2 linked regions of the Variovorax paradoxus genome follow. The protein of the gene in region 1 interacts with the protein of each later gene in a pairwise test. Links are inferred from orthologs where the notes say so. Each region holds a gene or a part of one and is shown on either strand. Other genes may lie near its edges.

Region 1 (14,976 bases):
TCGCCGCAACTACCCGGAAAAGTCATGAACTTGCAGATCCAGCCGTCCTTTTCTCTTGTTTGCCGCTTTGCAGTGGTTGCCGCGCTGGGTCTTTGTGTCAATGCGATGGCACAGATGCGCCCCGAAACGGTGGCTACGGGCCTGGAAAACCCTTGGGGCGTCGCCTTTCTGCCGGGCGGTCGATTCGTGGTGACAGAGCGGCCCGGCCGCCTCCGGCTGATCGGTGCCGACGGAAAGATCGGCGCACCCATCGCAGGTTTGCCTCCCATCGCAGCAGGCGGTCAGGGTGGCTTGCTCGACGTGCTGGCCGATTCGGGCTTCGAGAAGAACCGCACGCTGTACTTTTGCTTTTCCGAACCCGATGCCGGCGGTTCGGCCAACAGCACGGCGCTGGCCCGCGCCAATCTGTCTGCCGACGGCACGAAGCTCGAAGACCTGAAGATCATCTTCAGCCAGCAGCCCAAGGTGGCGAGCCGCAATCACTTCGGCTGCCGCATCGTCGAGGCGCGCGACGGCACGCTGTTTCTTACGCTCGGCGACCGTTTCAGTCGCAAGGAAGATGCGCAGAAGCTCGACAATCACCTTGGCAAGATCGTGCGCATCGGCAAGGACGGCACGGTGCCCAAGGACAACCCCTTCGTCGGCAAGGCGGGTGCCTTGCCCGAGATCTGGAGCTACGGCCACCGCAACGGCCAGGGCGCAGCGCTCGCGCCCGACGGTCGCTTCTGGATGACCGAGCACGGCCCGCAGGGCGGCGACGAAATCAACATCCCGCAGGCCGGCCGCAACTACGGCTGGCCCGTGATCACCTATGGCGAGAACTACGGCGGCGGCAAGATCGGCGACGGCATCACCGCCAAAGACGGCATGGAGCAGCCGCTGCACTACTGGGTGCCGTCGATCGCGCCGTCCGGCATGGCGTTTCTGACCAGCGACCGGTACGGCGCGGGCTGGAAGGGCAACCTGTTCGTGGGTTCGCTCAAGTTTGGCTATCTCGACCGCATCGAATTGAAGGGCGGCAAGGTAGTGGCCGAGCACAAGCTGCTGGCCGAAGGTCGTGCCCGCATCCGCGACGTGAAGCAGGGGCCCGACGGATTGCTCTATGTGTTGACCGACGAGGCCGACGGCAAGCTGCTGCGCCTGCGGCCGAACTGAGGCGCGGCGCTTTCAGCCCGGGCAACCCGGCAGAGGCAGGGTCGGCAGCATGCGGCGCCACAGACGCGTCCACTCGGGCCAGTCGTGGCCACCCTCGGTCGTGAATACGCGCTCGGCCGGCAGCGCTTCCGCGAGCAGTCGGTTGCTGAAGGCAAAGCGGTCGTCGAGGCCGTAGCCCAGGTAGAGCGGCGGCCGGGCGCTCGCCGTGTGCGTGAAGCCCGCGTAGCCGCGCAGCCATTGCCAGAGCTGTGTTTCGTTGGGCGTGCGGGGAGGGCTCTCGGCCGGATCGACCAGCGGGCCGTTCCACCTGGCGAGGCCGCCGGCATTGGCGATGTCGGTGCCGAGCGTGCGCTCGCCGAGGTAGGGCGCGAGCGTCACCAGCCCCGCGAGTTCGCCGGGGTGCGTCTGCGCATAGAGCATCCCGCCGAAGCCGCCGAGGGAAATTCCGACGAACCAGATGTGCTTGTAGCCCTGGTTGCGCGCCGGAGCCATCACGTCGGCGCTCAGTCGCTCGAGGATGGTCTTGCTGTTGTAGTAGCCGAGATGCGCGTCGACCAGCATCACGTCCGCCGCGATGCGGTTCTCGCGGACGGCGCGGACGAAGCCTTCGCGCTCGAACTCGTCGGGCGTCGAGTACGCGCCGGGAAGCATCACCAGCAGCGTGTCGACATTGCTGCGTGCGCAACTGCTCTTTTCGAGCGAAGTCGCCATCGGCACCGTGGCCTTGCGCACGCCGCCGCAGGCCACGACGAGCAGCGCGGCGCCCACGCCCAGCGCTGCGAGGCACAGCCGCTTCGAGAAGATCTTCATCCGCCTGAGTCTAGGCGCGCCGCGATGCCGGCAGATCGACCATAACGGGTTGTCCGGGTGTGGTGCAGCCGGTGTCGCAGCATTTGCCGGGCTGGCGGTTGCGGGTGATGGCGCGGCCCGGGTCGTGCGGCGCGGCGGCGGCCGAGCCGTCGGCCGCGACGCCGCGTTCGAGGATGCGTTCTACCAGCTCGACCTTGGAGCCGACCGGGTAATTGCGCCAGATCTCTTGCTTCATAGCTGCGGGCGAGCCGCCGCCGTGCAGGCTGATCACGCTGTACCAGCCGCCTTGGTAGCCAGCTGTCAGGTCTTCGATGAAGCGGGCTGTTTCGATGCGCTGCTCGTAGGGAATGGCCGGGTTGGCCCGCAGCACGTCTGAAAGGCGGGCGGCGGTCTCGGGGTTGTGGTCTTCGTCGGGGCCGGGGAGGGTGACGATCAGGCCGCCACTCACGTAGTGCGCGATGCGGTGCATGTCGTAGATCTTCGTGGCCAGCAGCAGCTTGCCGATGTTGCTGAATACCGCATCGGGCATGAAGACTTCGCAGTGCTCGTCGGCCTTGCCGTAGACACTGGCCGCCACGCCGCAGGCGAAGAAACTCTCGGTGATGGTGATGAGCTCGACCATCTGCTCGCGCAGGTGGCTTTCCTTGCCCGGGTCGAAGCCGTTGGCCTCGCACATCAGTGCGCCGGCGCCGATCAGCAGGTCGCCGAAGCCGGCGCGGGCGCCGATGCAGCTGTGCCGGTGGTGCGTGGCGTAGCTGTAGGTCAGGTGGCCGGAATGTTCCCACTCGCCGGCGTAGAACACGCGCTCCCACGGCACGAAGACCCTGTCGAACATGCACACGCCGGTGCTCTGGCCGTACTTGCGGCTGAAAAGTGCGTCGCCGTGCTCGAGCTTTTCGCCGGGCCGGCCGGCTGGCCGGGCGACGATGGTGAGACCGGGCGCGTCCAGCGGCACGGCGCAGCAGACGGCGAAATCGGCATCTTCCTTGCCCATGTTGCGGCAGGGCATGACCAGCAGCTCGTGCACATAGGGCGCGCCGGTCACGATGGCCTTGGTACCCGAGATGACGATGCCGCGCGCGTTGCGCTCCACCACGTGAAGGTAGCTGTCGACGTTGGCCTGCTCGTGCGGCCGGCGGCTGCGGTCGCCCTTGGCGTCGGTCATGGCCACGCCCAGCGTCAGGTCTTGGTCCTGCACGCGATGCAGGTAGTCGTGGAAGCGGGCGGTGTGCTCGGTGCTGCCGCGGGCGTCGTCGATGCGGGCCGACACCTGGGCGATGGCGTTGAGCGCATCGTGCGTCAGGTAGCGCTGGGCGCAGCCCGTTTCCTGGCACACCAGCCGCACGGCTTCGAGCTTGTTGAGCAGGTCGCCAGCGCCCGTGTTGATGTGGGACAGCCGGTTGACTCGCTTGCCGCTGGTGTGCTGCACGGCGGTCATCAGTGGCTCGTATTCCTTCTTCAGGGCGTAGTCGTAGGTGAGGGCGATGGCATTGATGCCTGGCTGGAAGGTCGGTTCGTCGGCCACGCTGTCGACGCGGCGGCCATCGACGAAGACGTTGGGGCTGTAGCGGCGCAGCGACTCGCGGTAGTCGTTGCCGGACATGAGGGTGGCGCTGGGGAGCGGGGCGTTCATCGTGTTTGTCTCCTGTATTTTGTCCAAATTTAAACATCGTTCAATTTTTCAATCAACGATTAAAAAATTGGAGCTGTGATCAATCCAAGGGCTATAGTCCCGCCCATGCACGCCAAGCTCCAACGCCGCCAGGCGCTCACCGACGCCCGCCGCACGCTCGTGCTCGACGCCGCTCGCGCGGTCTTCCTGGAGGCCGGCATCGAGGGCGCGAGCATTCGCGAAATTGCCCGCAAGGCCGGCTACACGCCGGGCGCGATCTATTCGTACTTCGAGAGCAAGGAGGCGATCTACGCGGCCTTGCTCGGCGAGTCGATCCAGCGCTTGCAGGCGGCCGTGGCCGATGCCCCCGTGGCGCCGGACAGCCCCGACCAGACGCTCGCCGCCAGGGCCCAGGCGTGGTTCGACTTCTACGCCGCGAACCCGCGCGAACTCGACCTGGGCTTCTATCTGGTGCAGGGCATGCGCCCGCGCGGCCTGACCAGCGAGCTAGACCACGAACTGAACGACCACCTCTACCAGGCCTTGCGCCCGTGCGAAGAAGCGCTGCAGGCGATGGGGCTCGACGCAGACGCCGCCTTGCAGGAAAACACGTCTCTGTTTGCGCACGGCGTCGGCCTGCTGCTGATGCAGCACACCGGGCGCATCCGCATGTTCAGGCAGTCGGCCGATGCTCTGTTCAAAGCCTACGTTGCGCAACTCGTGCAGCGCGTCGATGGCGGCCCGCGCCAAGCCGGTCGTTTCGGTGGTACGGTTCAGCCCAATTCAACCGATACCTGAAAGAAACTGTTCATGCTGCTCGACGCCTCGCAATCCCAACTCGTTCTGGTCGACTACCAGGCGCGGCTGATGCCGGCGATCTTCGAGGGAGATGCGGTCGCGCAGAACGCAGTGCGGCTCGGCAAGATGGCGCGGCTGTTCCAGGTGCCGGTGTTCGGCACCGAGCACAACCCATCCAGCCTGGGCGAGAACCTGCCCGACATCCGCGCGCTGTGCCAGCGTACCCTGTCGAAGATGCACTTCAGCGGCGTGGAAGAGGGCCTGGGCGAGTGGCTGCGCGTGCCAGCTAAGGCGCCGCAGGGCAACGCACGCAGTCTACCCAAGCATCTGCAAAAGCCCGCTGCCGCGGCCGAGGAGCGCAACAGCATCGTGATCGCCGGCTGCGAAGCCCATGTCTGCCTGCTGCAGACCGCGCTCGACCTGCTGGAAGACGAATTCGAAGTCTGGGTCGTCACCGATGCCTGCAGTTCGCGCACCGAGCGCAACCGCGATGCCGCCTTCGACCGGCTGGCCGGCGCCGGTGCCGAGCTCGTGACGACCGAGATGGTCGGCTTCGAGTGGCTGCGCACGGCGGAGCACCCCGCATTTCCTGAATTGCTTTCGCTCGTCCGGTAACCGGACCGCAGGCCCTGCAGCCTGCGCGGCAGGTCTCGGCCGGATTGTTCCGGCCGTCAGCTTGCTGCAAGATCGGTCTCCATAATTATGAATTCAGTTTTGGCGCTGCCGCCGGAACGGAATAAATAACAGGAGACAAATCAAGATGAGCCGCTACGAAGAGTTCTATCGCCAATCCGTCGATGCGCCCGAGGCCTTCTGGGCCGAGCAGGCGAAGCTGATCGACTGGCAGGCGCCCGCGCAACAGATCCTCGACGCCAGCCAGCCGCCGTTCGCGCGCTGGTTCGTGGGTGGTACGACCAACCTCTGCCACAACGCCGTCGACCGGCATCTGGCGGCACGGGGCGACCAGTCCGCACTGATCTTCGTTTCCACCGAAACCGGCGTCGAGAAGAGCTACAGCTTCACCGAACTGCACGCCGAGGTGCAGCGCACCGCGGCCAGCCTGGTCGAGCTGGGTGCGGGCAAGGGCGACCGCGTGCTCATCTACATGCCGATGATTCCGGAGGCAGCCTTCGCCATGCTGGCCTGCGCGCGCATCGGTGCGATCCACTGCGTGGTGTTCGGCGGCTTCGCGAGCGGCTCGCTGGCCACGCGCATCGAGGACGCCGAGCCCAAGGTGATCGTGAGTGCCGATGCCGGCTCGCGCGGCGGCAAGGTCATCGCATACAAGCCGTTGCTCGACGAGGCGATCCGGCTGTCGAAGCACAAGCCTTCGGCGGTGCTGCTGACCGACCGCGGCCTTGCGCCGATGGAACTGACGGCCGGCCGCGACCATCTCGCCGCCGAACTGCGGCAGAAGCACATTGATGCCAGCGTGCCCTGCACATGGCTTGCCTCCACCGACATCAGCTACACCATCTACACGAGCGGCACCACCGGCAAGCCCAAGGGCGTGCAGCGCGACGTGGGTGGCTATGCGGTTGCGCTGGCCGCGAGCATGAAGCACATCTTCGGTGGCCGGCCCGGGGAAACCTACTTCTCCACCAGCGACATCGGCTGGGTGGTGGGCCACAGCTACATCGTCTACGGCCCGCTGATCGCCGGCATGGCGACGATCATGTACGAGGGCCTGCCCACGCAGGGTATCGACCAGCAGCCCGACGGCGGCATCTGGTGGCGCCTCGTCGAGAAGTACAAGGTCACGGTGATGTTCAGTGCGCCCACGGCCGTGCGCGTGCTCAAGAGGCAGGACCCGGCACTGCTGAAAAAGTACGACCTGTCGACGCTGCGCGCGCTGTTCCTGGCCGGCGAGCCGCTCGACGAGCCGACCGCGCGCTGGATCAGCGAAGGCCTGGGCGTGCCGATCATCGACAACTACTGGCAGACCGAATCGGGCTGGCCGATGATCACGATCGCCAACGGCGTGGAGGCCAAGGCCAGCAAGTTCGGCAGCCCGGGCGTGCCGATGTATGGCTACCGCGTCAGGATCCTGCACGAATCGACCGGTGAGGAACTGACCGGCGCGAACGAGAAGGGCGTCGTCGTGGTCGAGGGGCCGACCCCGCCGGGCTTCATGCAGACCGTGTGGAAGGACGACGCGCGCTTCGTCAACACGTACTGGAAAAGCGTGCCCGGCAAGATGGTCTATTCGACCTTCGACTGGGGCATTCGCGACGAGGACGGCTATTTCTACATCCTCGGGCGCACCGACGACGTGATCAACGTGGCGGGCCACCGCCTGGGCACGCGCGAGATCGAAGAGAGCATCTCGGGCCACGCCAACGTGGCCGAAGTGGCGGTGGTCGGCGTGGCCGACGCACTCAAGGGTCAGGTAGCCATTGCCTTCGTCGTGCCGAAGGACAGCCGCGCCGTGACCGACGCCGACGTGGCTCTGAAGCTCGAAGGCGAGATCATGAAGGTGGTCGCCGACCAGCTCGGCGCCCTGGCGCGGCCGGCCCGCGTGCGCTTCGTCAGCGGCCTGCCCAAGACTCGCAGCGGCAAGTTGCTGCGCCGCGCCATCCAGGCCGTGTGCGAGCAGCGCGACCCCGGCGACCTGACCACCATCGACGACCCCGCCACGCTGCAGCAGATCAAACAGTTACTTTCTTCGGGCTGAGTGAGCGGGGCAGGGGTTGCGAAGCTCCGTCGAACCGTCATATGGTTGACGTGGCACAATGCCAAGGTACTCAGGCCCTTCCCCAGCCACAGTCGCATCCGCCAATCGGTTCAGCCGTGTCGCGGAAGGTTTCTTAACCAGCTAGTGCTTCCTTCAGGGAAGCGAAGGTCAGCGGATCATGAGCGATTCATCGACGCCCTCGGCGTATACCGCCTATCAAGGCAACACGTACCTCTTCGGCGGCAATGCGCCCTATGTCGAGGAGATGTACGAGAACTACCTCTCCAACCCCGGCAGCGTGCCTGACAACTGGCGTTCGTATTTCGACGCGTTGCAGAACGTTCCCGCCGCCGACGGCACCAACACCCGCGACGTCCCGCACCTGCCGGTCATCAACGCTTTCGCCGAACGCGCGAAGCAGGGCACGACCAAGGTCGTGCAGGCCAGCGGCGCTGATTCCGAACTCGGCCGCAAGCGCACTTCCGTCCAGCAGCTGATTGCCGCCTACCGCAATGTCGGCGCCCGCTGGGCCGACCTCGACCCGCTCAAGCGCGCCGAGCGTCCCGCCATTCCGGAACTCGAGCCCTCGTTCTACGGCTTCACCGACGCCGACCTCGAGACGGTGTTCAACACCAGCAACACCTTCTTCGGCAAGGAGACCATGTCGTTGCGCGACCTGCTCAACGCCTTGCGCGAAACGTACTGCGGCACGATGGGTGCCGAGTACATGTACACCACCGACCAGAACCACAAGCGCTGGTGGCAGCAGCGGCTCGAAGGCGCCCGCACCAATCCCAAGCTCAGCGCCGAGCAGAAGAAGCACGTGCTCAACCGCCTGACCGCGGCCGAAGGCCTCGAGCGCTTCCTGCACACCAAGTACGTCGGCCAGAAGCGCTTCTCGCTCGAAGGCGGCGAAAGCTTCATCGTCTCGATGGACGAGCTGATCAACCAGGCCGGCATCAAGGGCGTGCAGGAAATCGTGATCGGCATGGCCCACCGCGGCCGCCTGAACGTGCTGGTCAACTCGCTCGGCAAGATGCCGGCCGACCTGTTCGCCGAGTTCGATCACACCGCCCCCGAAGACCTGCCCAGCGGCGACGTCAAGTACCACCAGGGCTTCAGCTCGGACGTGACCACCCCCGGCGGCCCGGTGCACCTGAGCCTTGCGTTCAACCCCTCGCACCTTGAAATCGTGAACCCCGTGGTCGAAGGCTCGGTGCGTGCCCGCATGGACCGCCGCGCCGACCCGCTGGGCAAGCAGGTGCTGCCCGTGATCGTGCACGGCGACGCCGCCTTCGCAGGCCAGGGCGTCGTGATGGAAACGCTGGCGCTGGCCGAAACCCGTGGCTACTCCACCGGCGGCACGGTGCACATCGTCATCAACAACCAGATCGGCTTCACCACCAGCGACCCGCGCGACAGCCGCTCGACGCTGTACTGCACCGACATCGTCAAGATGATCGAAGCACCGGTGCTGCACGTGAACGGTGACGACCCCGAAGCCGTGGTGCTCGCCACCCAGCTCGCGCTGGACTTCCGCATGGAATTCCAGAAGGACGTGGTCGTCGACATCATCTGCTTCCGCAAGCTGGGCCACAACGAGCAGGACACGCCTTCGCTCACCCAGCCGCTGATGTACAAGAAGATCGCCCAGCACCCCGGCACGCGCAAGCTGTACGCCGACAAGCTGGCCGCTCAAGGCCTGGGCGACACGCTCGGCGACGACATGGTCAAGGCGCAGCGCGCGGCTTTCGACGAAGGCAAGAACACGGTCGACCCCGTGCTCACCAACTTCAAGAGCAAGTACGCCGTCGACTGGAGCCCGTACCTCAACAAGAAGTGGACCGACGCCGGCGACACCGCCATTCCCTCGTCCGAGTGGAAGCGCCTGGCCGAGAAGATCACCACGCCGCCGCAAGGCTTCACCGTGCATCCGCTCGTGAAGAAGGTGCTGGACGACCGCGCCGCCATGGGCCGCGGCGACGTCAACGTCGACTGGGGCATGGGCGAGCACATGGCCTTCGCCTCGCTGGTGGCCAGCGGCTACCCGGTGCGCCTGTCGGGTGAAGACTCGGGCCGCGGCACGTTCACGCACCGCCACGCCGTGCTGCACGACCAGAACCGCGAGAAGTTCGACACCGGCACCTACACGCCGCTGCAGAACGTGGCCGACAACCAGGCTCCCTTCGTCGTGATCGACTCGATCCTGTCGGAAGAAGCAGTGCTCGCGTTCGAATACGGCTACGCCTCGAACGACCCGAACACGCTCGTGATCTGGGAAGCCCAGTTCGGCGACTTCGTGAACGGCGCGCAAGTGGTGATCGACCAGTTCATCGCCTCGGGCGAAGTGAAGTGGGGCCGCGTCAACGGCATCACGATGATGCTGCCGCACGGCTACGAAGGCCAGGGCCCCGAGCACAGCTCGGCACGCCTGGAGCGCTTCATGCAGCTGAGCGCCGACACCAACATGCAGGTGGTGCAGCCGACCACGGCCAGCCAGATCTTCCACGTGCTGCGCCGCCAGATGGTGCGCAACCTGCGCAAGCCGCTGATCATCATGACGCCGAAGTCGCTGCTGCGTAACAAGGATGCGACCTCGCCGCTGTCCGAGTTCACCAAGGGCAGCTTCCAGACCGTCATTCCCGACAGCAAGGGCCTGAAGGCCGAGAAGGTCAAGCGCCTGATCGCCTGCTCGGGCAAGGTGTACTACGACCTGGCCAAGAAGCGCGAAGAACGTGGCGACGAAGACGTGGCGATCATCCGCGTCGAGCAGCTCTATCCGTTCCCGCACAAGGCATTCGCCGCCGAGATCAAGAAGTACCCCAACCTCGTCGACGTGGTCTGGTGCCAGGACGAGCCGCAGAACCAGGGCGCCTGGTTCTTCGTGCAGCACTACATCCACGAAAACATGCAGGACGGCCAGAAGCTCGGCTACTCCGGCCGTGCCGCTTCGGCATCGCCGGCGGTGGGCTACTCGCACCTGCACCAGGAACAGCAGAAGGCGCTCGTCGATGGCGCGTTTGGCAAGCTCAAGGGCTTCGTGCTGACCAAGTAAAACCAGTTTCTTTTCACACGAATACCCTGAAGAACAAAACGGAGCTCACTCCAAATGTCTATCGTAGAAGTCAAAGTCCCCCAGCTTTCCGAATCCGTGGCCGAAGCCACCATGCTCACGTGGAAGAAGAAGGCCGGCGAAGCCGTCGCCGTCGATGAAATCCTGATCGAAATCGAGACCGACAAGGTCGTGCTCGAAGTGCCCGCGCCTTCGGCTGGCGTGCTGGCAGAAATCGTGCAGCCCGACGGCGCCACCGTGGTGGCCGATCAGCTGATCGCCAAGATCGACACCGAAGGCAAGGCTTCGGCCGCAGCCCCGGCGGCAGCGCCCGCAGCAGCAGCTCCGGCTGCCGCAGCGCCTGCCCCGGCAGCAGCTGCAGCCGCCACCGGCGGTTCGAAGTCCGACGTGGCCATGCCCGCAGCCGCCAAGCTGCTGGCAGACAACAACCTGAAGACCAGCGACGTCGCAGGCACCGGCAAGGACGGCCGCGTCACCAAGGGTGACGTGCTCGGCGCGGTTGCCTCGGGCGCCAAGCCTGCCGCGGCTGCCACCATCGCGGCACCGGCTGCCAAGCCGGCGCTGCCGCAAGTTGCCGCACCGACCGGTGCGCCCGACCTGGGTGAGCGTCCGGAGCAGCGCGTGCCGATGAGCCGCCTGCGCGCCCGCATCGCCGAGCGCCTGCTGCAATCGCAGTCGACCAACGCCATCCTGACCACGTTCAACGAAGTCAACATGGCGCCCGTCATGGAGCTGCGCAAGCGCTTCCAGGACAACTTCACCAAGGAACACGGCGTGAAGCTCGGCTTCATGTCCTTCTTTGTGAAGGCCGCTGTGCATGCGCTGAAGAAGTACCCGGTGATCAACGCCTCGGTCGACGGCAATGACATCCTGTACCACGGCTACTTCGACATCGGCATTGCCGTCGGTTCGCCGCGCGGCCTGGTGGTGCCGATCCTGCGCAATGCCGACCAGATGAGCTTTGCCGACATCGAGAAGAAGATCGCCGAGTTCGGCAAGAAGGCGCAAGACGGCAAGCTGGGCATCGAAGACATGACCGGCGGCACGTTCTCCATCTCGAACGGCGGCACCTTCGGCTCGATGCTCTCGACCCCGATCATCAACCCGCCCCAGTCGGCCATCCTCGGCGTGCACGCCACGAAGGACCGCGCCGTGGTTGAAAACGGCCAGATCGTGATCCGTCCGATGAACTACCTCGCCATGAGCTACGACCACCGCATCATCGACGGCCGCGAAGCCGTGCTGGGCCTGGTTGCCATGAAGGAAGCGCTGGAAGACCCGTCGCGCCTGCTGTTCGACATCTGAGGAGAAAAAATCAGATGGCAAACAAGCAATTCGACGTCGTCGTCATCGGCGGCGGCCCTGGCGGCTACATCGCGGCCATTCGTGCCGCGCAACTCGGCTTCAACGTGGCCTGCATCGACGAGTGGAAGAACGGCAAGGGCGGCCCCGCACCGGGCGGCACCTGCACCAACGTCGGCTGCATCCCGTCGAAGGCGCTGCTGCAATCGTCGGAGCATTTCGACCAGGCCGGCCACCACTTCGCGGACCACGGCATCAAGGTCGAAGGCCTGGGCCTCGACCTCGACAAGATGCTGGCCCGCAAGGACCAGGTCGTGAAGCAGAACAACGACGGCATCCTGTACCTGTTCAAGAAGAACAAGATCACGTTTTTCCATGGCCGCGCCTCGTTCGTGAAGACTGACGAAACCGGCTATGAGATCAAGGTGGCGGGCGCCGCCGAAGAGTCGATCAGCGGCAAGCACATCATCGTGGCCACGGGCTCCAATGCCCGCGCACTGCCGGGCGCACCGTTCGACGAGGAAAACATCCTCTCGAACGACGGCGCGCTGCGCATCGGCGCGGTGCCGAAGAAGCTGGGCCTGATCGGCTCGGGCGTCATCGGCCTCGAAATGGGTTCGGTGTGGCGTCGCCTCGGCGCGGAAGTCACGGTGCTCGAAGCACTGCCGACCTTCCTCGGCGCAGTGGACGAGCAGATCGCCAAGGAAGCCAAGAAGGCCTTCGACAAGCAGAAGCTCAAGATCGAACTCGGCGTCAAGGTCGGCGAGATCAAGTCGTCGAAGAAGGGCGTGAGCGTTGCGTGGACCAATGCCAAGGGCGAAGCCCAGACGCTGGAAGTCGACAAGCTGATCGTGTCGATCGGCCGCGTGCCCAACACCATCGGCCTGAACGCCGAAGCCGTTGGCCTGAAGCTCGACGAGCGCGGCGCCATTGCCGTGGACGACGAGTGCAAGACCAGCCTGCCCAATGTCTGGGCCATCGGCGACGTGGTGCGCGGCCCGATGCTGGCGCACAAGGCCGAGGAAGAGGGCGTTGCCGTGGCGGAGCGCATTGCGGGCCAGCACGGTCACGTCAACTTCAACACGATCCCGTGGGTGATCTACACCAACCCCGAGATCGCGTGGGTCGGCCAGACCGAGCAGCAGCTCAAGGCAGCGGGCCGCTCCTACAAGGCCGGCACCTTCCCGTTCCTCGCGAACGGCCGCGCGCGTGCTCTGGGCGACACGACCGGCATGGTCAAGTTCCTGGCCGACGCTGCCACCGACGAGATTCTGGGCGTGCACATCGTGGGCCCGCAGGCCAGCGAGCTGATCTCCGAAGCCGTCGTGGCGATGGAGTTCAAGGCCAGCGCCGAAGACATCGCGCGCATCTGCCACGCTCATCCGTCGCTGTCGGAAGCAACGAAGGAAGCGGCACTCGCCGTGGACAAGCGCACGCTGAACTTCTGATCTCGCGATCTTTCTTTTGACCAGCGTCAAACAGGCCTATGAGGCGGAACTCGCAGCGCGCGGGTTCCACAGCGATCCAGCGCAACTGCATGCCGTGGAGGCACTGGATCGCTGCGCCAACGAATGGGCCGAGTACAAGGCCCAGCGCTCGAATGCGCTGAAGAAGTTCATCAACCGGCCGGAGCTTCCGCGCGGCGTCTACATGTACGGTGGCGTCGGGCGGGGCAAGAGCTTCCTGATGGACCTGTTCTTCAACGCCGTGCCGCTGCGGCGCAAGACGCGCCTGCACTTTCACGAGTTCATGCGCGAGGTGCACCGCGAACTGCGCGAGTTGCAGGGCACGGTCAATCCGCTCGACGAGCTTGGGCTGCGCATTTCCAAGCGCTACAAGCTGATCTGCTTCGACGAGTTCCACGTGGCGGACATCACCGACGCGATGATTCTTCATCGGCTGCTGGTGTCGCTGTTCGAGAACGGCGTGGGTTTCGTCACCACCTCCAATTTCAAGCCGGACGATCTGTACCCCGGTGGCTTGCACCGCGACCGCATCCTGCCCGCCATCGCGCTGCTGAACGAAAAGCTCGAAGTGCTGAGCGTCGACAACGGCACCGACTACCGGCGCCGCACGCTCGAACAACTGCGCATGTACCTCACGCCGAACGACGCGGCGGCCGAGAAGGAAATGCGCAAGGCTTTCGACAAGCTGGCCGAGACGGCCGACGAAAACCCCGTGCTGCACATCGAGCAGCGCGAGATCCGTGCTCGGCGCAAGGCCGGCGGCGTGGTCTGGTTCGATTTCAAGACGCTGTGCGGCGGTCCGCGCTCGCAGAACGACTACCTCGAAATTGCGAGCCAGTTCCACACCGTGCTGTTGTCCGATGTGCCGCACATGCCGGTGCGCATGGCTTCGGAAGCACGCCGTTTCACGTGGCTGGTCGACGTCTTGTACGACCGGCGCTGCAAGCTCATCATGTCGGCTGAGGTTCCGCCCGAGGCGTTGTACACCGAGGGGCCGCTGTCGCACGAGTTTCCGCGCACGGTCTCCCGGCTCACCGAAATGCAATCGAGCGAGTTTCTCGCCCTGGAACGCCGCATCGTCGACACCCGACTCACATGAAAAAATTCGCTCTTGCCCTGCTCATGACGTTGGCCAGCCTGCCGCTGTGGGCGCAGTCCAACGCCGCCGCGGGCAATGCCGACCTCGAGGGCGAAAAGCGCCGGCTTTCCACCGAGCGCGAGGCCATCGAGAAGCGCTTCGTCGAAGAGCGGGCCGCCTGCTACAAGAAGTTCGCGGTGGAAGACTGCCTGCGCGAGAGTCGCAGCCGTCGCCGCAAGGAAACCGACAACATCAAGCGGCAGGAAACCGCCATAAACGACATCCTGCGCCAGCGCAGCGGCGCGGCCGAGCTGCAGAAGCTCGACCAGAAGGCAGGCACCCAGCGCCCGCAGGACACCCGCGAGAAGCAGGAGCAATCGGTCCAGGGCCAGAAGGAGCGCGAACAGCGCGCAGCCGACCATGCGGCCAGCCGCGCAGCTACAGCGGCCGAGACAGCCGAGCGCGAGCGTCAGTTCCAGTCCAAGCAGCAGGCGCACGCCGACGAGCAGGCCAAGGCGGCCCAGCGTCAAGCCGAGGCGCCTACGGCCGCCAAGCGTTTTGAAGACAAGCAGAAACGCGCCGAAGAGCACAGGGCCAGCCGCGACCGGCAGAACGCCAACCGCAGCAAGCCGCGCGGGGCACCACTGCCGGCACCGGCAGCTTCATCGCCCACGCCCTGACCGGGCACCGCTCAGGCGGCGACCGGTAGCGGGTCGAGCTTCAGAACGGCAATCGAGATGTTGTCGCCGGTGCCCCGGGCCCGGCGGCGCGCTTCACCCACCAGGATTTCGACCGCATCGCGCGGCGGCTGCGCATACAGCACGCTCGCCAGTTCTTCTGGGCTGAAGTAGTGCCAGAGCCCGTCGCTGCAAGCCATCAGCAGGTCGCCCGCCGCCAGCTTCGGGATGTAGTAGGGGTCGACGGGCGGCGGCGTGGTCGTCATGCCCAGGCAGCCGAGCAGGATGTTGCCCTGCGGATGGATGTTGGCCTCGGCCTCGGTGATCTGGC
Region 2 (14,397 bases), 480 kb from region 1 along the record:
GTACGAGCGGCCCGAGATCGAGAAGTAGTTGACATACCCGCCGCCCAGCGCCGCGCCCATCGCGTTGCCTACGTCCTGCTGCGTGATGCCCAGCGTGGCGATCTTGTCGCGGTCGACCACCACGGTGGCCTGCGGCAAGTCGATCTTCAGGTCGGCGTCGATGTAGTAGAACTTTCCGTCCGCACGCGCCTTGTCCATGATTTGCTGCGCGAGTGTGTTCAGGTTCTCGAAGGGCTCGGTCGTCTTGATGACGAACTGCACCGGCAGGCCCGAGGCGCCCGGCAGCGCCGGGAACTGGAAGGCCACGACCTTCGCGCCTGCAATACCGTTCCAGCGGTTCTGCAGGTCGGCCTGGATCTCGTGCGCGCTGCGCGTGCGCTGGTCCCAGGGCTTGAGCAGCACGCCGGCAATGCCTGCGTTGGTGCTTGGCACGCCGGTCAGCTGGAACAGCTGCGCGTATTCGGGCGTGTCGTGCGCAACCTTGAAGATCTGGTCCGCATAGGTCTGCATCTGGTTGATGGTGGCCGTGGGCGCGCCCACCACCTGCGACAGCACGATGCCCTGGTCTTCCTCGGGCGCGAGCTCCGACTTCGACATCTTGAACATCACGAACAGCAGCGCCACGAGGATGGCGCCCATCACGATCATCACCGGCCAGGTCTTCAGCACGCCGCGCAATATCAGCTGGTAGCGGCGGTGCACGCGTTCGAAGGTGTGCTCGATGAAGGTCGCGAACTTGCCGGTGTCCTGCTCGGGCTTGAAGAAGCGCGAGCACATCATCGGCGACAGCGTGAGCGCGACCACGCCCGACACCACCACCGAGCCCGCAAGCGTGAACGCGAATTCGGTGAACAGCGAGCCGGTCAGCCCGCCCTGGAAGCCGATGGGCACGTACACCGCCACCAGCACCACCGTCATGGCCAGAATGGGTCCGCCCAGCTCGCGCGCCGCGAGCAGCGAAGCCTGCATTGGCGATTTGCCCTCCCGCATGTGCCGGTCGACGTTCTCCACCACGATGATCGCGTCGTCCACCACCAGCCCGATCGCCAGCACCAGCGCCAGCAGCGTGAGCAGGTTGATGGAGTAGCCAAGCACCAGCATCACGAAGAAGGTGCCGATCAGCGACAGCGGCATGGCAATCACCGGCACCACCACTGCGCGGAAGCTGCCCAGGAAGAGATAGATCACCACCGTCACGATGATCAGCGCCTCGACCAGCGTCTTGATCACTTCGCTGATGGAGGTGTTGATGAAGTCGGTCGAGTCGTAGACGATCTTTCCGGTCAGGCCCGTGGGCAACTGGGCCTGCAGGTCGGGGAACACGGTTCGCACCTGCTTGGCCACTTCGAGGATGTTGGCCTCGGGCGCGACCTTGATGCCGATGAACACCGAGCGCACGCCGTTGAAAGCGACGTTGAAGTCGTAGTTCTCCGAGCCGAGCGTGACGTTGGCCACGTCCTGCAGCCGAACGATGGCGCCGTTGCTGCTCTTCACCGACAGCTGCTTGAACTCGTCCACGCTGTGCAGCGAGGTGCCGGCCGTGAGCGGCACGCTCACCATCTGGCCCTTGCTGGTGCCCACGGCCGCCAGGTAGTTGTTGGCGGCGAGCGCGGTGCTCACGTCGGTGGCGGTCACGCCGTAGGCGGCCATCTTCTGCGCGTCGAGCCAGGCTCGCAGCGCGAAGGTGCGCGCGCCGAGGATTTCGGCGGTCTGCACGCCCGGAATGGCGTTGAGCTTGGGCTGCACCACGCGCACCAGGAAGTCGGTCACGTTGTTGTTGGGCAGCGTGTCGCTGTAGAAGCCGATGTACATGGCATCGGTGGTCTGGCCCGTGGCCACCGTGAGCACCGGCTGCTGCGCCTGCGGTGGCAGCTGGTTGCGCACGGAGTTGACCTGCGTGTTGATCTCGGTCAGCGCGCGGTTCGAGTCGTAGTTCAGCCGCAGCGTGGCGGTGATGGTCGACACGCCCAGGCTGCTGGACGACGACAGGTAGTCGATGCCCTGTGCCTGCGACACGGCGGCTTCGAGCGGCTGCGTGATGAAGCCCGCGACCGTGGCCGCATCGGCGCCGTAGTAGGCCGTGCTGATGGTGACCACGCCGTTCTCGGTCTTCGGATACTGGTTGACCGGCAGGCCGGTCAGCGCGCGCAGCCCCAGCACCACGATCAGCAGGCTCACCACCATCGCCAGCACGGGCCGGCGGATGAAGATGTCGGTGAAGTTCATGCGGGCTGCCTCACTTTTCCTGCGGCGTCGGCGCCGCATCGTTGGTGGGCTGCACGCTGTTGTCCACCGTCACGGGCGAGCCGTTCTTCAGCTTGTTCTGTCCGCTGCTCACCACCACCTGGCCGGCTTTCAGCCCCTTGACGATGGAGATCTGGTCGCCGCGCGTCGGGCCGGTCTCGATGAAGACCTGCTCGGCGATGAGCTGCGGCTTGCCCGACGGGTTGGCCGCGGGGGCCGGCGTACCTGCAGCACCGGCAGCACCAGCCTTGGGCGGCTCGGCTTCCTTCACCACGTACACCGTGGAGCCATACGGGTTGTAGGTCACGGCGGTGGAGGGCAGCGTCAGTTGCTCCTGCACGCCGCCGATGTCGATCTTCACGTTCGCGAACATGCCGGGCAGCAGCAGCAGCTTGGGGTTCGTCACCGTGGCCTCGACCTGCACGTTGCGCGTGGTGGAATCTACCTTCGGGCTGATCGCGTTGATCTTGCCGGTGAAGCTCTGGCCCGGGAAGGTGTCGACAGTCAGGTTCACCACCTGGCCCACCGCGAGGCCCGCGAGCTGCTGCTGCGGCAGCGAGAAGTCGGCGTAGATCGGGTCCAGCGTCTGCAGCGTCACGAGCTTGTCGCCTGCGTTCACGTACTGGCCCGGGTTCAGCGCGGTGATACCCAAGCGGCCCGAGAAGGGTGCGCGAATCGACTTCTTCGCCACCACGGCCGCCTGCTGCTCGACCTGCGCGCGCTTGGCTTTCAGGTCGTTGACGTCCGCGTCGATCTGCGCCTGGCTCACGGCCTGCACAGCCAGCTGCGCCTGGTCGCGCTTGAGCACGGTGGCGGCCTGCGCGGCGGCGGCTTCGGCCGAATGCAGCAGGGCGATGTCGGAGTCGGCATTGAGCTCGACCAGCAGCGCGCCGGCCTTCACGTCCTGGCCGGACTTGAAGTGCACTGTGCGCACCAGGCCCGCCACTTCGGTGCTGAGGTCGGCGCCGCGCACCGGGTTCAGCGTGCCGACTGCGGTGAACTGCGTCTGCCACTGCAGCTTCTGCACCTGGGCCGTCGACACGGTCTGCGGCGCCGGCTTGGGCACGGCCGCGATCAGCGCGCGGATCTGCATGAACTTGCCGAACGCGAGCACGGCGACCAGCAGCAGTACGCAGCCGATCATGATGATCATTCTCCGGGTCATAGGTAGGCTTTTCTTCGTGTTATTTGATGGAGGTATTCGGTCAGTTCTGTGCGGCGGGCTGTGCCACCGGCTGCCCCGGCGCGATCACCGCATCGGCCAGCGCGCCGCGGTTCCACCAGCCGCCGCCAAGCGCCTGGAAGAGGGCGGCGGTGTCGGCATAGCGCGCGGCCTGCGCCTGCACCAGCGCGGTGTGCGTCTGCAGCCAGGCCTGCTGCGCGGTGAGCAGCGTGACGTAGCTCACCGCGCCGGCGCGGAACTGCGCGGTCGACAGGTCGAGCGACTGCCTTGCAAGGGATTCGGCCGTGGCCTGGGTCTGCAGGGCGTTGGCGTCGAGTTCCAGCGCGCGCAAGGCATCGGCTACGTTCTGGAAGGCGCCGAGCACGGTGTTGCGGTACTGCGCCGCCGCCGAGTCGTAGGCCGCGACCGCCGCGCGCTGCTGCGCGCGCAGGGCGCCGCCGTTGAAGATCGGCTGCGTGAGCCCGGCGCCGATGTTCCACAGGGTGGTCGGGCCGGTGAACAGGTCGCGCGCCCGCAAGGCGCTGTTGCCGTAGCTGGCGCTCAGCTGGATCTGTGGATAGAGGTTGGCCGTGGCCACGCCAACTGCCGCGCTGGCCTGGTGCAGCTGCGCTTCGCTGGCACGCACGTCGGGGCGCTGGCGCGCGAGCTCGGAGGGCAGAGACAGCGGCAGCGCCTGCGGCAGCGAGAGGCTTGCCAGGTCGAACTCGGGCAGGCCCGCTTCGGACGGCAGCCGGCCCGCGAACACCGCGAGCTGGTGACGCGTTTGCGCGAGCGATTTCTCGATGGGCGGCACTGTGGCCTCCGTCTGCGCGACCTGCGTGCGCTGCTGCAGCACGATCGACTTCGCGATCGCGCCGGTGTCGAACTGCTTTTCGATCACGTTCAGCTGCTCGCGCTGCGCCTGCAGCACCTCGCGCACGGCCTGCAGCTGCGCGCGCAGCGAGGCTTCGCGGATGGCTGTGGTGACGAGGTTCGAGGTCAGCGTGAGGTAGACCGCCTCGACCTGGTAGCGCTGCGCTTCCACCGCGGCCTGTTCGCCTTCGATCTGCCGGCGCGAACCGCCGAACACGTCGAGGTTGTAGCTGACGTTGACCGAGGCGTTGTACAGCGTGAGCAGCTGGCCGCCCGGCACCTGTGTGCTGACTTCGGATGCGCGCTCGCGCTGCACGCCGAGCTGTCCCGTGACCTGTGGCCACAGCAGGTTGCCCGACTTGGCGTCGTACGTGGCCTCGGCCTGGCGCAATGCGGCCTGTGCAGAAGCCAGCGTGGGGCTCTGCGCGAGCGACGCGCGGATCAGCTGGTCGAGCGGCTCCGAACGGAACACGTCCCACCACTGGGCGGGGATGTCGCGTCCCGCCAGCAACTCCTGGGACTGGCCGGCCGGCACGTTGGCCTGTGCCGTGCGCGCGGGTACCGGCGCGGGCGTGTAGTCGGCGCCGCTGGCGGCGGCCGGCAGATCAGGCGTCTTGAAGTCGGGGCCGACCGCACAGGCGCTCAATAGCAGCAGGACGGCACCGAGCACGGCACCCTGGGCAGGCCGCCCCATTCGTCGGCGCGCGGAAGCCGCGCGCGGAGAACTGGGGGGACCCTCCAACGCATTGTTTTCTTGATTTGGCATGGGGCAGCGGTTGTACACCCGGACCGTCCGGGATACCTGACTTTCCTGAAATGTCGTCGTCTGCGCTCCACGCCGCAAGAGCGATGCGACGAAATTTGCACTGCGTGGTGCGAAATGCATGGGCACGGCGCGAACCGCGGCTACCGGAATGCAGTCCTTTGCTTTCCTTTTTCTTTTCGCCGTTGCCGAATCTGTTCCGCGCGGGCTCCCGTATTGAAGACAGCCGCTGCCATTTCGCGGTGGTCGGTCATTCATTCAACTAGGAGCATCTTCATGCAGCGCAAACTTCATCGCCTCGCCGCGGTCTCTCTCGCCATCGCACTGTCCGCCGGCGCAGTTTCGGCCCTTGCGGCTTCGGTCATGGTGGGCGGCGCGCCGATGTTGCCGACCAAGGACATCATCGACAACGCAGTCAACTCCAAGGACCACACGACGCTGGTTGCCGCGGTCAAGGCTGCTGGCCTGGTCGACACGCTCAAGGGCCCCGGTCCGTTCACCGTGTTCGCGCCCACCAACGCCGCCTTCGCCGCACTGCCGGCCGGCACCGTCGATACCCTGCTCAAGCCCGAAAGCAAAGACGCCCTGACCGGTGTGCTGACCTACCACGTGGTGACCGGCAAGCTGGACGCAGCCGCGCTGAAGAAAGAGATCAAGGCAGGCAAAGGCTCGGCCGAACTCAAGACCGTGGCCGGCGGCACGCTCGTAGCCAAGGAAAAGAGCGGCAAGATCACCCTCACCGACGAGAAAGGCGGCACCGCCACGGTGACGATCCCCAACGTCTACCAGTCGAACGGCGTGATCCACGTGGTCAACAAGGTGCTCCTCCCCAAGTAAACCCACGGCTCATTCCAGAAACACCACGGAACCGGCTCCGCCGGGCCGTAGGTGTTGCCCCCGGTAGGGGGAAGGAGAAGCGACACGAAGTGCGCGCAGCCTGGGGGCGAGCAAAAAAAAGCCCGCACTAGGCGGGCTTGAAGGTGACCTGCTGGAGGAGGGAGGATCAGAGGATGCAGGCCACAGGGAGAGACATGAATATCGCCTGTGAACCTGCACGCAACCTGACCTCGCTGGAATCTTGTTCCAGGCTCATTCCTCGCTAATTCTTGGACCGTCTGCGCTCAGTCTTCGTCTTCCCATTTGCCGACCACGGTGCCCAGCACGGTGAAGGCCTCGCGCACCGGCTCGTGCTTCGGATTCAGCGGCAGCAGCCAGCGTCGGCCGTCGTCTTCCTTGTAGACCTTGAAGGTGACCTCTCCGCTGTCCTCGAGCTTCGCGATGATGCGTTCACCGTCCTCGGGCTTCCTCAGCGACGTATCGACGAACACGATCGACTCCGCGGGATAGCTCTTCAGATGGCCGCTGGACGCCGTCATGCTGTCGCCGCGCACGCGCAGGGCGTAGCTCTGGAGGCTGTGGTGGGCGATGCAGGGAATCCAGCGCTCGGCACGCGGCTGTTGCGAGACTTCGTGGCTGTCCCAGTTGGCGGCATCCGCCCAGGAAATGAGGGGCACGGTGCCGGGCGTGCGGGGCGAGAACGACGGAATCAATGGCGCAATGTGCGTCACCCGGTAGGGGCCCGGCGGCTCGTTGGCCTTGTCGCGGGCCTGGCGGATCTGGTCTTCGTCCCAAGGGGCAGGGCCGTCGCCGGTGTCGAGCCAGTTCGGATCGGCGCGGTAGGCGCGCGCCAGCGCGAGCACGCTCATCGACCGGCTGACGTCCCCCCGCTCGATCTTGGAAATGCTGGACTGTTTGACGCCGGAAGCCGCCTCGGCCTGCTTCTGGGTCATCTTGGCGAATTTGCGCGCGGCCAATGCGCGTGTGGCAATGCTCTCCATCGGTTGGGGATTTAAGCCCAAACGAATATTCTTCCTGAACTCTAGAATATTAAAAAAAGGGAGTATTGCCATGAAGCCACGCGAGTTGGTGCTGGCGCTGAGGGCCATGGGGCTCACGCAGAAGCAGATCGAACAGAGAACCGGTATTCCGCAGCCAACGGTCAGCAAGATCGGCCTGGGTCGGGTGGGCGACGTGATGTCGCGCCACTACCTCGCGCTGCTGGCCGCTTATGAGCAGCGGGTGAGGGAAGAGGCGCTGGAGCCCGCGCCGCAGGTCTTTCGCCAGCCGTCCGTCAATGAATAGGCCGTGCGCCGCAGACGATTGCCGTCGGGCCTGTGGCTCGACCGCGCGCTGTGCGTGCTGCTGGCGCTACTGTCCCTGGCGGGGTTGGTTGTCGGGCTGATCGCGGCGCGGCCGGCCATCGCCGGCGGCGGCTGCTTCGGGCTGGTCTGCGCGGCGTGGGCGGCGCAGGTGCTGTTCGACCGCGAGGCGCTCAGGCGCTCGCGAGCGGTTCGGGCGGCGCGAGAGCGAGGGTGGAGCTGACGCGCACGCAGTCCTTGATGTGCTGCTCGCCCAGCGCGCGCAGCGCCGCATAGCCGAGCGCGGCCGACACGATCTGCCCGGCAATGGGCACGTACTTGGTCGCCTGCTTGGCCGTGAGGCGCACGCCAGCGTGCTTTGCCAGCCGGATCAGCAGGTCGCGCGTGACGAGCCGCCCGACCAGCAGGGCGCCGACAGTGGTCGCAGCCTTCTGGATGCGCTCGCGCTGGTGCGGCGCGAGCTTTTCGACCTGGGTGACCGAAAGGCCGAACTCCGCGCTGATCTGCGGCACCAGCCGCGAGAGCAGCGCCGCGTCGGCCATCCAGTCGATGCCGGGCAGCGGCACGGCGCTGGCCGCTGCCGCCATCAGCGCCTTGCTGGTGATGAGGCGGCGGCTGCGGTGCACGGCGGCGATGAGTTTTTCGTCACCCCGGGCCAGTTCGATTGCAGACGGCATCCAGCGGCTCCCTTGTTGTCGGCTTCCAGGCTCAGGCCGCTAGCGCTTCCAGCTGGTCCGACAGGGCCAGCCAGCGCTCCTCGAGGCGGCCGATTTCATCGTTGAGGGCTTTCAGCCGCTTGCCGGCTTCGGCGATCTCGGCGGAAGGCAGCGGTTGCGCCAGGCGCGCCTCGAGCGCGGTGCGTTCGGTGCCGGCCGCGGCCAGGCGCTCGTCGATCTGGGCGATCTCGCGCTTGATCGGCTTGGCCTGGTCGCTGCGCTGCTGGCGCTCCTGGGCGTCCTGCTTGCGCTGCTGCGGGGCTGCGGGCGCGGCCACCGGCGCAGCAGCGGCCGCAGCCGCCGCGCTGACGGCCTCGCGCACGGCCACCTTGGCCTCTTCGCGCAGGCGCTTGGCTTCGTCGAGCAGGTAGCGCTGGTAGTCGTCCAGGTCGCCGTCGAAATCGCCGACCACGCCGCGGCCCACCAGCCAGAACTCGTCGCACACCGAGCGCAGCAGCGCACGGTCGTGGCTCACCAGCATCAGCGTGCCCTCGAACTCGTTGAGCGCCACGGCCAGTGCCTCGCGGGTGGCCAGGTCCAGGTGATTGGTAGGTTCGTCGAGCAGCAGCAGGTTGGGGCGCTGCCACACCATCATTGCGAGCACGAGGCGGGCCTTTTCGCCGCCGCTCATGGTGCCCACGGCCTGCTTGACCATGTCGCCGCTGAAGTTGAAGCTGCCGAGAAAGCCGCGCAGCGCTTGCTCGCCGGTGGCTTCCTTCACGCTGCTGCCTAGCTCGCGCGCCATGCGCACCATGTGTTCGAGCGGCGTGTCTTGCGGGCGCAGCACGTCGAGTTCCTGTTGCGCGAAGTAGCCGATGTTCAGGCCCTTGCCCTCGGTGACTTGGCCGGCCAGCGCACCCATTTCACGCGCGATGGTCTTCACCAGCGTCGACTTGCCCTGGCCGTTGGCGCCCAGGATGCCGATGCGCTGGCCCGCCAGCACCGAGCGGCTGACGCCGCGCAGGATGGTCTTGGGCTCTTCGTTTTCGATCTCATAGCCGAAGCTCGCGTTGCTGATCGACAGCATCGGGTTGGGAATGTTGCCCGGCTCCTTGAACTCGAAGGTGAAGTCGGCCTCGGCCAGCAGCGGCGCCACGCGCTCCATGCGCTCCAGCGCCTTGACCCGGCTTTGCGCCTGCTTGGCCTTGCTGGCCTTGGCCTTGAAGCGGTCGATGAACTTCTGCAGATGGGCGATCTTGTCCTGCTGCTTGCTGAAGGCAACCTGCTGCTGCTCCATCTGCAGCGCGCGCATGTCCTCGAACTTGCTGTAGTTGCCGCCGTAGCGCGTGAGCTGGGCATTGGCGATGTGCAGGGTGACGTCTGTCACGGCGTCGAGAAACTCGCGGTCGTGGCTGATGACGATCATGGTGCCCGGGTACTTCTGCAGCCAGGCTTCGAGCCACACCAGCGCGTCCAAGTCCAGGTGGTTGGTGGGTTCGTCGAGCAGCAGCAGGTCGCTCGGGCACATCAGCGCGCGGGCCAGTTGCAGGCGCATGCGCCAGCCGCCGGAGAAGCTGTTGACGGGCTCGTCGAGCTCGTGCGACTTGAAGCCCAGGCCCAGGATGAGCGCCTGCGCACGCGGCACGGCGTCGTGCTCGCCGGCATCGGCCAGGTCGGTGTAGGCGTGGGCCAGTTCCATGCCGATGTCGGCGTCGTCGGGGTTCTCTGTGTAGGCGGCCTCGATGGCGGCCAGCGACTCGCGCAGCTCGGTCAGGCGGGTGTCGCCGCCCACCACGAAGTCGGTTGCCGACTCCTCGGTTTCGGGCATGTTCTGCGCCACCTGGGCCATGCGCCAGTGCTTGGGCACCGAGAAATCGCCGCCGTCTTCGTGCAGCGTGCCGTTGAGCAGGGCGAACAGGGTCGACTTGCCGGCGCCGTTGCGCCCCACCAGGCCGACCTTTTCGCCGGGGTTGAGGGTGACGGTGGCGCCGTCGAGCAGAACCTTGGCGCTGCGGCGAAGAATGACGTTTTTGAGAGTAATCATGAAAGAGGAACCGTAGGGGCGATTATCCCGCCCGTCCTTTGCGGCCCGGCGAAAGGGGGCAAAAGCGCAGGGGAAAGGCGCGGCAGGCGCGGGGAATGGCCCGGTGAATGGGGTTTCGCGGCCAGTGGCTGCGAGAAAGCGGCTGAAGGGCTTGGAGCTGGCGCAGCTAACGCACGCCGGCGCCGGCCACCAGGGCGTCGCGCGTGACAAGCAAGACCTGGTCCTCGCCCGCCGAGGTTTCGAGCCAGACTACTTCGAGCTGCGGGAAGGCGGCCTCGAAGTAGTCGCGCTCGTTGCCGATTTCCAGCACCAGCACCGCCTGCTCGCTCATGCGCGAGGGCGCGTCGGCAAACAGCTGGCGCACGAAATCCATGCCGTCGGTGCCGCCGGCCAGCGCCAGTTCAGGCTCGGCGCGGTATTCGGCGGGCAGGGCGGCCATGCTGGCGCTGTTTACGTAGGGCGGGTTGCAAAGCACGAGGTCGTACGGGCCGGGCACGTTCTTCAGGCCATCCGATTCGATCAGCGTGACGCGAGCGTCCAACTGATGGCGGGTGACGTTGATGGCTGCCACTTCGAGCGCCTCGACCGACAGGTCGGCTGCGTCCACCGTCACATCCGGATAGGTCAGCGCCGCGAGCACCGCGAGGCTGCCGTTGCCGGTGCACAGGTCGAGCACGCGCAGCGTATGTTCGCCCAGCCAGTAGTCGATGCTGCCATCGGCGATCAGCTCGGCGATGAAGCTGCGCGGCACGATGGCGCGCTCGTCCACGTAGAAGGGCAAGCCCTGCAGCCAGGCTTCCTTGGTGAGGTAGGCGGCGGGCTTGCGCGTGGCAATGCGCTCGTCGATCAGCGCGGCGACCTTGCCGGCGTCGGCGGGCGACACGGGCCTGTCGGCCACGCTGTCGAGGTCGTCCAGCGGCAGCTTCAGGCGCCACAACACGAGCCAGGCAGCTTCGTCGAAGGCGTTGGCGGTGCCGTGCCCAAAGGCCACGCCAGCCTCTTCGAGCTTCTTGGCGCCCGACTCGATCAGTTCGATGACCGTGCTCATGCCGCAAGCGCAGCGTCGAGCTGCTTCAGCGTGCGCACGTAGATGTTCTTCAGCGTCTCGATCTCGGCCACGTCGATGTGCTCGTCGATCTTGTGGATGCTGGCGTTCACCGGGCCCAGCTCCACCACCTGCTTGCAGATCTTGGCGATGAAGCGCGCGTCGCTGGTGCCGCCGCTGGTCGACAGCTCGGTCTCGATGCCGGTCTCATCGCGGATCGCGCCCTGCACGGCCGTGACCAGTTCGCCCGGCGTGGTCAGGAAGGGCAGGCCGCCGATGGTCCAGGCCAGCGTGTAGTCGACCTTGTGCGCGTCGAGCACGGCGTGCACGCGCTGCTGCAGCGACTCGGGTGTCGATTCGGTCGAGAAGCGGAAGTTGAAGTCGATCACCGCGCTGCCCGGAATCACGTTGCTCGCGCCTGTGCCCGAGTGGAAATTGCTGATCTGCCAGCTGGTCGGCTGGAAGTAGGGGTTGCTTGCGGCGTCCCAGCCGCCGGCGGCGTTGATGGCCACCAGTTCGGCCAGCGCGGGCGCTACCGAATGCACCGGGTTCTTCGCCAGGTGCGGGTAGGCGATGTGGCCCTGCACGCCCTTCACTGTGAGCTTGCCGCTCATGGTGCCGCGGCGGCCGTTCTTGATCATGTCGCCGCAGCGCTCCACGGCAGTGGGTTCGCCGACGATGCAGTAGTCGATGACCTCGCCTCGGGCGGCCAGTGCATTGCAGACGATGACGGTGCCGTCGACGCCGGGGCCTTCTTCATCGCTGGTGAGCAGCAGCGCCAGCGTGAGCTTCGGCTCGGGCACGGCCTGCAGGAATTCCTCGATCGAGGTCACGAAGGCCGCGACCGAGGTCTTCATGTCGCAGGCGCCGCGACCGTAGAGCTTGCCGTCGCGGTGCGTGGGCGTGAAGGGGTGGCTGGTCCATTGCTCGACGGGGCCGGTGGGCACCACGTCGGTGTGGCCGGCGAACACGAGCGTCTTGGTCGCGGCCGCGTTCGCGGGGCGGCGCACCGCCCACAGGTTGGTCACGCGGAAGTCGGCCGGGCCGCTCTCGATGGTTTCCAGGGTGAAGCCCAGTTGCGCCAGCCGCTCGCCGAGGATCTGTTGGCAGCCCGCATCGTCGGGGGTGACGGAGGGGCGCGAGATGAGTTGCTCGGCGAGCTGGAGCGTACGGGACATCGGGAAAAGGCTTGGTTCAGAACTTCACGTCGAGCGTGATGTCGGTGAAGGTGGGTTCATCGACCTGGTCGGTCAGATGGCGGTCGTCGACCTGCGGTTTGGGCGCGGCGCGGTTCTGCAGGCGCCACATCAGGTTGGTGGGCGAGTCGGCTTGCGACAGGCCTTCTTCGCGCGTGACGCGCTCTTCGGTGATGAGGCGGGCGATGTCTTCCTCGAAGGTCTGCGAGCCTTCGGCCATCGACTTTTCCATCGCTTCCTTTACGGCGGAGAAGTCGCCCTTTTCGATCAGCTCGGCCACCAGCGCGGTGTTGAGCATGACTTCGAGCGCCGGCACGCGACCGCCGGCCGGCGTGCGCAGCAGGCGCTGCGACACGATGGCGCGCAGCGCGCCGCCCAGGTCGCCCAGCAGCGTGGGACGCACCTCGACCGGGAAGAAACTCAGGATGCGGTTCAGCGCGCGGTAGCTGTTGTTGGCGTGCAGCGTGGCCACGCACAGGTGGCCCGACTGCGCATAAGCGATGGCGGCGGTCATGGTGTCGCGGTCGCGGATTTCGCCGATCTGGATCACGTCGGGCGCCTGGCGCAGCGCGTTCTTCAGCGCCGTCTGCAGCGAGGTGGTGTCGCTGCCCACGTCGCGCTGGTTCACCACCGATTTCTTGTTGGTGTAGGTGAACTCGATCGGCTCCTCGACCGTGAGGATGTGGCCGCTGGCGTGTTCGTTGCGGTAGTCGAGCATCGAGGCCAGCGTGGTGGTCTTGCCCGCGCCCGTGGCGCCGACCATCAGGATCAGCCCGCGCTTTTCCATGATCAGCGTCTTCAGGATGTCGGGCAGGTTCAGATCGGCAAAGCTCGGGATGTCGGCGGCAATGTGCCGCACCACCACCGCGTAGGTGCCGCGCTGGCGCATGGCGCTCACGCGGTAGTTGCCGGCGCCTTCGAGGGCGACGGCCATGTTGAGTTCGCCCGTGCTTTCCAGCTCCTGGATACGGGCGGCGGGCACCACTTCGGACAGCAGCGCGAGCGGCGCGGTCGGAGGCAGCACCTGCGCGTTGATGGGCACGCAGATGCCGTTGATGCGGATCAGCACCGGGGAGTGGGCCGAGAGGTAGATGTCGGAGGCCTTGCGCTCGGCCATCAAACGAAGAATTCGCTCCATCATGTTCATCGGTCTCTCTCCTGGGGTGCTGTTGTTTTCTCTAAGGGGAAAAGGGTTCGGCCTTGAAAGAGCCGATCAGTCGCGCAGCAGGTCGTTCAGCGAAGTGGTGGAGCGCGTCTTGGCGTCGACCTTCTTCACGATGATGGCGGCGTACATGCTGTAGCGGCCGTTGTCCTTGGGCAGGCTGCCGGCCACGACGACCGAGCCGGCGGGCACGCGGCCGAAATGGGTTTCGCCGGTGGCGCGGTCGTAGATGGGGGTGCTCTGGCCGATGAACACGCCCATCGACAGCACCGAGTTTTCTTCGACCACCACGCCTTCGACCACTTCCGAGCGGGCGCCGATGAAGCAGTTGTCTTCGATGATGGTCGGGCCGGCCTGCAGCGGCTCGAGCACGCCACCGATGCCGACGCCGCCCGACAGGTGCACGTTGGCACCAATTTGTGCGCACGAACCCACGGTGGCCCAGGTGTCGACCATGGTGCCTTCGCCCACGTAGGCGCCGATGTTCACGTACGAGGGCATCAGGATCGCGCCCTTGGCGATGAAGCTGCCGCGGCGGGCCACGGCCGGCGGCACGATGCGCACGCCCGATTCCTTCAGCTCACCGGCCGACAGGTGCGAGAACTTGGTGGGCACCTTGTCGTAGAAACCGAGCGAGCCGGCCTGCATCTGCTCGTTGTCCTTCAGGCGGAACGACAGCAGCACGGCCTTCTTGATCCACTGGTGCACGGTCCACTTGCCGACGGCTTCGCGGGTTGCCACGCGCAGCTTGCCGTTGTTGAGCTCGGTGATGACGTGCTCGACGGCGTCGCGCACTTCGGCCGACGAGGCGGTGGGCGAGATGTTGGCGCGGTCGTCCCACGCGGCGTCGATGATTTGTTGCAGTTGCTGGGTCATTGAGAAGGTCTCGGGTGAAAAATCGGGGCAGGAAAGCGGGTCAGCGGCGGGCGTCCTTGCAGAAGCGGACGATGCGCTCGGCGGCCTCCACGCATTCGGCTGTTTCGGCCACCAGTGCCATGCGGATGCGGCCGCGGCCCGGGTTGGCGCTGTGCGCGGTCTCGCGCGCCAGATAGCTCCCCGGCAGAACCGTCACATTGTATTGAGCGTAGAGCGC

What was found.
Region 2: the proteins of NWF24_RS18885 (region 1) and NWF24_RS16375 interact in binary tests that used the Escherichia coli proteins (3 or more experiments, as listed by UniProt). The link is inferred for Variovorax paradoxus from one-to-one orthologs.

What each region holds. Positions count from the first base shown.
Region 1 is NZ_CP102931.1:3,955,216-3,970,191, reverse strand. The notes cover bases 6,836-10,304. They hold NWF24_RS18885 (2-oxoglutarate dehydrogenase E1 component), read left to right. Parts: upstream 6,836-7,227; coding sequence 7,228-10,104; downstream 10,105-10,304. Other genes in these bases: odhB (2-oxoglutarate dehydrogenase complex dihydrolipoyllysine-residue succinyltransferase), read left to right, coding at 10,159-10,304; NWF24_RS18890 (propionate--CoA ligase), read left to right, coding at 6,836-7,049. Also shown: NWF24_RS18915 (PQQ-dependent sugar dehydrogenase), read left to right, coding at 25-1,155; NWF24_RS18910 (alpha/beta fold hydrolase), read right to left, coding at 1,168-1,965; NWF24_RS18905 (4-hydroxyphenylacetate 3-hydroxylase family protein), read right to left, coding at 1,976-3,598; NWF24_RS18900 (TetR/AcrR family transcriptional regulator), read left to right, coding at 3,704-4,375; NWF24_RS18895 (isochorismatase family protein), read left to right, coding at 4,388-4,990; more of NWF24_RS18890, read left to right, coding at 5,112-6,835; more of odhB, read left to right, coding at 10,305-11,427; lpdA (dihydrolipoyl dehydrogenase), read left to right, coding at 11,442-12,872; cell division protein ZapE, read left to right, coding at 12,889-13,989; NWF24_RS18865 (hypothetical protein), read left to right, coding at 13,986-14,648; NWF24_RS18860 (PP2C family protein-serine/threonine phosphatase), read right to left, coding at 14,660-14,976. UniProt on the Escherichia coli protein: E1 component of the 2-oxoglutarate dehydrogenase (OGDH) complex which catalyzes the decarboxylation of 2-oxoglutarate, the first step in the conversion of 2-oxoglutarate to succinyl-CoA and CO(2).
Region 2 is NZ_CP102931.1:3,475,174-3,489,570, reverse strand. The notes cover bases 7,406-10,295. They hold NWF24_RS16375 (ABC-F family ATP-binding cassette domain-containing protein), read right to left. Parts: upstream 9,902-10,295; coding sequence 7,910-9,901; downstream 7,406-7,909. Other genes in these bases: prmB (50S ribosomal protein L3 N(5)-glutamine methyltransferase), read right to left, coding at 10,068-10,295; NWF24_RS16380 (hypothetical protein), read right to left, coding at 7,406-7,878. Outside these bases: NWF24_RS16410 (efflux RND transporter permease subunit), read right to left, coding at 1-2,226; NWF24_RS16405 (efflux RND transporter periplasmic adaptor subunit), read right to left, coding at 2,237-3,388; NWF24_RS16400 (efflux transporter outer membrane subunit), read right to left, coding at 3,450-4,949; NWF24_RS16395 (fasciclin domain-containing protein), read left to right, coding at 5,319-5,879; NWF24_RS16390 (helix-turn-helix domain-containing protein), read right to left, coding at 6,164-6,880; NWF24_RS16385 (XRE family transcriptional regulator), read left to right, coding at 6,951-7,184; more of NWF24_RS16380, read right to left, coding at 7,375-7,405; more of prmB, read right to left, coding at 10,296-10,949; dapE (succinyl-diaminopimelate desuccinylase), read right to left, coding at 10,946-12,124; NWF24_RS16360 (PilT/PilU family type 4a pilus ATPase), read right to left, coding at 12,141-13,289; dapD (2,3,4,5-tetrahydropyridine-2,6-dicarboxylate N-succinyltransferase), read right to left, coding at 13,356-14,180; dapC (succinyldiaminopimelate transaminase), read right to left, coding at 14,221-14,397. UniProt on the Escherichia coli protein: Genetic data indicate it may be involved in ribosome assembly or function.